Linked DNA regions of Metabacillus sp. B2-18. The protein of the gene in region 1 binds, or shares a complex with, the protein of each later gene. Links are inferred from orthologs where the notes say so. Each region holds a gene or a part of one and is shown on either strand. Other genes may lie near its edges.

Region 1 (3,067 bases):
TTAATGGCTTTTGCAACCGAAGCACCGGCTTGTACACCTTGAACAAGGGCTGGAATGAGGATTACTTTAGCTAGAGGGTAACGCCTGTTTATTGTTGTTAATATATCACGTATGGCCGCTCCAGTTGGTGAAGTTATGACTCCAACTTGATTCGGGTATTTTGGTATGGCTTTTTTATGTATTTCATCAAAAAGTCCTTCTTTTTGAAGCTTCTTCTTTAACTCCTCGTATGCTAGGTATAAGCTACCGATTCCGTCTGGCTGCATTTCCTTTACATAAACTTGATAGCCACCACTTTGTTCATAAACAGAAATTTCCCCACGCATTAATACCTTCATACCATTCTCTGGTCGAAACTTTAATGATTTATTTGCCCCAGCAAACATAACTGCTTGAATTCGTGCTTTTTCATCTTTTAGAGTAAAATACATATGACCACGGCTATGTAAATTAAAGTTTGAGATTTCCCCCTTAATCCAAATGTCTGACAAGTGTGGGTCAACATCAAATTTACGTTTGATATATTTTGTTAAAGCTGTAACAGTTACATATTTTGGTTCATTCATTTGCCTGCCTCCTTCCCTTAACAAAAAAAATTGAAGGAAGGACAGAATATGAAGTTCCATTCTGCCCTTTTTTTGAATTTCTTATTATAAGTTACTTATTTCGTTTCTAGAAATTGCTTGGCAGATTGAACAGTGTTATGCGCAAGCATAGTAATTGTCATTGGACCTACTCCACCTGGAACAGGAGTTAAATAACTTGCAACTTCTTTAGCTTCGTCAAAAACAACGTCCCCTACTAATTTTCCGGTTTCAAGACGATTAACACCAACATCAATGACAACCGCACCTGGTTTAATTTGATCGCCTTTAATAAAATTAGCTCGTCCAACAGCAGCCACCAAAATATCTGCTTCCTTTGTATAGGAAGTTAAATCTTTTGTTTTTGAATGACAATAAGTTACTGTTGCATGTTCATTTAATAATAGTTGTCCAACAGGTTTTCCAACAATATTGCTTCTTCCAACAACAACCACGTTTTTGCCAGCCATTTCTACGCCGACCGATTTTATCATTTCTACAATACCAGCAGGTGTACATGGTAAAAATGTTTCTTGCCCTGTCATCATGCGACCGATATTAATTGGGTGGAAGCCATCAACATCTTTTTGAGGTGAAATTTTCTCTACAACAGCTGTTTCATTAATATGTACCGGAAGCGGAAGCTGAACTAAAATACCATGATATTCATCATTATTATTATAGCTTTCGATCACATCAAGCAGCTCATTTTCCGAAAGACTTTCAGGGAAATGTTCTAATTTAAACCCTACACCGATTTCCTCAGCAGCTTTTTGCTTTCCTCTAATATAAGAGAGTGATGCTGGATTGTCCCCTACTAAAATAACAACAAGTTTCGGTAGCAAGCCTTTTGCTTTAATTTGTTCTACCTCAACAGCCAACTCACTTCTTTTTGTTTTAGATAACTCTTTACCATCAATTATCGTTGCAGCCATTCCTTATTCCTCCTCAATTATCCCTAATTAAATCTCTAAATTTTGTTTAATTTTAGAAAGAACACCATTAACAAACTTGCTAGAATGATCATCCCCAAATGCTTTTGCAAGTTCCACTGCTTCATCAATTGTCACATTAGCAGGTACATCTTGTTCATATTTTAGCTCATAGGCAGCCATACGAAGAATGGTTTTATCAATGTTTGCCAAGCGATCAATTGTCCAATTTACAAGATGAGGACTTATTAGCTCATCAAGCTCTTTTTCATGCTCAATTGTTCCGAAAACAAGTTGATTCATAAATTCATTAGAACGTTCTTCATCTAAAGCATGTTCAATTGCTTCATTGGGATCTGTATTACTTACATTCACTTGAAAAAGCGCTTGAAGGGCCTTTTCTCTTGCTGTTCTTCGTTTCATCCTTTACTTGCTCCTTTAATGTTAAAAAATGTCGAATGTCATAATGTGATCATAACATATCTCACAAACATATTCATTCAGAAATCACCTGTTTTTTAGGAATTCCCGAATGAAAAGGCTTTTTTCTCAAAAAACATTCGTTGTTTCTTCGATATTATCTTTTCTATCTATACGTTTATGTAAAGCATTCAAAATTGTTCTACTATCAATATAACCAGTCCTAGAGAATCTATAATCATATGATACCGAATTCATGCTAGAAAAACTTGGCTTTAACCCTGGTTTTTCTAGCACACTTACCAATAATCCTTACATCCTATCATACAAAAAAAGAAACCAAAGGAAGGTCCTTTGGCTCACAGACATGTATATCTTTATTTAGAATTAGAGCATTACATTTCTTGGTCTACTTCTACTTCATTTGCTTTTGTCTCAAATTGAACACCAACAACATGAATGTTTACTTCATTCACTTCTAATGCGGTCATATTTAACAACGCTTGGCGGATATTGTCTTGAATTTTTTGGGCAACAGTTGGAATGGAAACTCCGAAGATCATGACGCAGTATACTTCGATAATAATTCCTTCCTCAGTTAAATCAACTTTTACACCTTTTCCGTGATTTTTCTTTCCCAGTCTCTCCACAACACCTGCAGCAAAATTACCACGCATTGATGCTACTCCTTCAATTTCCGAAGCCGCAATACCTGCAATGACTTCAATTACCTCAGGAGCAATCTCGACCTTACCTAAACCGTTGTTTTCAGGATTCATCTCTAAAACATTATTAGTATCTTTCAAGAATCAGCACCTCCGAGTAATTTTATGACTCCATAACCTTATGCAATTCTAGGAATTTCGTATTAAAATCTCCACTTATAAACTTTTCATGCTCAAGCAATCTTAAATGGAATGGAATGGTTGTTGAGATTCCCTCAATGACGAATTCGCTTAATGCACGCTTCATTCGAGAAATCGCTTCTTCTCTAGTTGCACCGTAAGTAATAAGCTTCGCAATCATTGAATCATAATACGGTGGAATAGAGTAACCAGGATACACCGCTGAGTCCACTCTAACACCCAACCCACCTGGCGGCAAGTACATCTGAATCTTACCAGGTGACGG
Region 2 (3,134 bases), 3.2 Mb from region 1 along the record:
AAAATAACTTTCTTAAAGAGAATGATGAACAAAGGAGGTGAAAATGAAGAGAGAATTGGTCTTCATAAGGAGAATGAAGAACAAAGGAGGTGAAGATGAAGAAAGAGATGGTCTTCATAAAGGGAATGAAGACCAAAGATGATAATAATGAAGAGAGAAATGGTCTTCATAAAGAGAATGAAGACCAAAGATGATAATAATGAAGAGAGAAATGGTCTTCATAAAGAGAATGAAGACCAAAGATGATAATAATGAAGAGAGAAATGGTCTTCATAAAGGGAATGAAGACCAAAGATGATAATAATGAAGAGAGAAATGGTCTTCATAAAGGGAATGAAGACCAAAGATGATAATAATGAAGAGAGAAATGGTCTTCATAAGGAGAATGAAGACCAAAGGTGATAATAATGAAGAGAGAAATGCTCTTCATAAGATGGATGAAGAGCAAACATATTGTTAATGAAGAAAGAGATGATCCTTATTACCAATATGAAGCAAGAACGAGGTTATATTTATATGAGAATTGAACTCATAAGAGCACTCACTTCTCTATAAAAATAACACCAAGACAATCAAGCTGCTCAAATCCTATAAAAATATGATAAGATACTTCTCTTGACACCCAGTTCATCAATTTCGATTGCCATAAATAAACCACAATCATAAATCTCGTATTATACCTTTTCAGTAATAAGCACGAGTACCTACAAAAAATGCATACATCTAATATTCCTTGGTACTTCGATAAATGAATTAATTCTATTTCTACTATATAAATAAGTTTTCTCTTAAGTCGTATCTGATTATTGAGACATAAATTAGACTGAATAATGATCATCTTAATAAGATCTTTCTTTTAAAAAAGATTATTTCACTTACATTTCTAATACATGAATAATAAACCAACAATGATATCCTTGATATCTTTATACATTCTATGTATAATATGAAAAGTGCTCAAGAAACTAGGTATTTTAAATAGTTCTTGCATCTAACATAAGTTTTATGTATAATAGACAATGTTGGTCTTTGACTGCGATGAAGCAGGAGGTTGCCGATACACACGGCCGCTTTGCCATGGCGTGTGTAGGGAAAATTCTTGCGGAGAAAATGTCTATTTTAAAAGTAGGCGAAAAGGAGGGAAAATAATGGCAAAACAAAAGATTCGTATCCGTTTAAAAGCTTATGATCACAGAATTCTTGATCAATCTGCAGAGAAAATTGTGGAAACTGCAAAACGTTCTGGTGCAAATGTTTCTGGTCCAATTCCGTTACCAACAGAAAGATCAGTATACACAATCCTACGTGCAGTTCATAAATACAAAGATTCTCGTGAGCAATTCGAAATGCGTACGCATAAGCGTTTAATTGATATCATCAGCCCAACACCACAAACAGTTGATGCTTTAATGCGTCTTGACTTACCGTCAGGTGTTGATATTGAAATCAAATTATAATTTTTTAAAATAAATGATTGATAATTTATAGGAGGTGTGACTCATGACCAAAGGAATCTTAGGAAGAAAAGTCGGTATGACGCAAGTATTTGCTGAAAACGGTGATTTAATTCCGGTAACTGTTATCGAAGCTACTCCAAACGTGGTTCTTCAAAAGAAATCTGTTGATACTGATGGATACAACGCGGTTCAATTAGGATTTGAAGATAAACGTGAAAAGCTTTCTAACAAACCAGAAAAAGGACACGTTGCAAAAGCTAATACTGCACCTAAGCGCTTCGTTAAAGAACTTCGTGAAGCTAGCTTAGAGCAAATCGAAGTAGGTCAAGAAGTCAAAGTTGATATTTTCACAGCAGGTGAAATCGTAGATGTAACAGGAGTTTCTAAAGGGAAAGGTTTCCAAGGCTCTATTAAACGCCACGGACAATCTCGTGGACCAATGTCCCACGGTTCTCGTTACCATCGTCGTCCAGGTTCAATGGGACCTGTAGCACCTAACCGTGTATTCAAAAACAAACTATTACCAGGTCGTATGGGTGGAGAGCGTATTACTGTTCAAAACTTAGAGATCGTTAGAGTAGATGCAGAACGCAATCTATTATTAATCAAAGGTAATGTACCAGGACCTAAAAAAGCACTTATCACTGTGAAAAGCGCAGTTAAATCTAAATAATTTCTTTAAGAAAGGAGGAATTGGGTAATGCCTAAAGTAGCATTATTAAACCAAACTGGATCAAACGTTGGAGAAATCGAACTTAATGATTCTGTATTTGGTATCGAACCTAATCAGCATGTATTATTTGAAGCGGTTATCATGCAAAGAGCTTCCTTACGTCAAGGATCTCACAAAGTAAAAAATCGTTCTGAAGTAGCAGGCGGAGGACGCAAACCTTGGCGTCAAAAGGGTACTGGACGTGCTCGTCAAGGATCTATTCGCTCTCCACAATGGCGCGGTGGTGGTATTGTATTTGGACCAACTCCACGTTCATATGCTTATAAATTACCTAAAAAAGTTCGCCGTTTAGCAATCAAATCAGCTTTATCATCAAAAGTAGTTGACAACGATATCGTTGTTTTAGAGGATTTAGCACTTAACGCACCAAAAACAAAAGAAATGGCTTCTGTTCTTAAAGGTCTTTCTGTTGAAAGAAAAGCGTTAATTGTAACAGCTGACAACAATGAAAACATTGCATTATCAGCTCGTAACATCCCTGGAGTAACAGTTGTTACTGCGAGTGGTGTAAATGTACTTGATGTACTTAACCACGATAAGCTTATTATGACGAAAGCTGCGGTGCAAAAAGTAGAGGAGGTACTTGCATAATGAAAGATCCTCGTGATATTATTAAGCGCCCCGTAATCACTGAACGTTCAACAGATCTTATGACTGAGAAAAAATATACGTTTGAAGTAGATGTTAAGGCTAATAAAACTGAAGTTAAAGATGCGATCGAATCAATCTTTGGCGTAAAAGTTGAAAAAGTAAACATCATGAACTACAAAGGTAAATTAAAGCGTGTTGGTCGTTACAGCGGTTTAACTAACCGTCGTCGTAAAGCGATCATCAAGCTTACTGCAGATAGCAAAGAAATCGAATTATTCGAAGTATAATTTCAATAGAAAAGGAGGGATATCGATATGGCGATTAAAAAATATAAACCAACCTCAAACGGTCGT

The links.
Region 2: the proteins of nusB (region 1) and rpsJ are in contact, whole or in part, in a solved structure (PDB 3D3B), measured with the Escherichia coli proteins. The link is inferred for Metabacillus sp. B2-18 from one-to-one orthologs.

What each region holds. Positions count from the first base shown.
Region 1 is NZ_CP088245.1:3,333,011-3,336,077, forward strand. The notes cover bases 244-2,973. They hold nusB (transcription antitermination factor NusB), read right to left. Parts: upstream 1,940-2,973; coding sequence 1,547-1,939; downstream 244-1,546. Other genes in these bases: xseA (exodeoxyribonuclease VII large subunit), read right to left, coding at 244-566; folD (bifunctional methylenetetrahydrofolate dehydrogenase/methenyltetrahydrofolate cyclohydrolase FolD), read right to left, coding at 662-1,519; LPC09_RS16960 (Asp23/Gls24 family envelope stress response protein), read right to left, coding at 2,332-2,715; accC (acetyl-CoA carboxylase biotin carboxylase subunit), read right to left, coding at 2,765-2,973. Outside these bases: more of xseA, read right to left, coding at 1-243; more of accC, read right to left, coding at 2,974-3,067. UniProt on the Escherichia coli protein: Part of the processive rRNA transcription and antitermination complex (rrnTAC). The complex forms an RNA-chaperone ring around the RNA exit tunnel of RNA polymerase (RNAP).
Region 2 is NZ_CP088245.1:140,413-143,546, forward strand. What follows is about bases 6-2,802. They hold rpsJ (30S ribosomal protein S10), read left to right. Parts: upstream 6-1,148; coding sequence 1,149-1,457; downstream 1,458-2,802. Other genes in these bases: rplC (50S ribosomal protein L3), read left to right, coding at 1,501-2,130; rplD (50S ribosomal protein L4), read left to right, coding at 2,158-2,781; rplW (50S ribosomal protein L23), read left to right, coding at 2,781-2,802. Outside these bases: more of rplW, read left to right, coding at 2,803-3,068; rplB (50S ribosomal protein L2), read left to right, coding at 3,096-3,134. UniProt on the Escherichia coli protein: Involved in the binding of tRNA to the ribosomes. Part of the processive rRNA transcription and antitermination complex (rrnTAC). The complex forms an RNA-chaperone ring around the RNA exit tunnel of RNA polymerase (RNAP).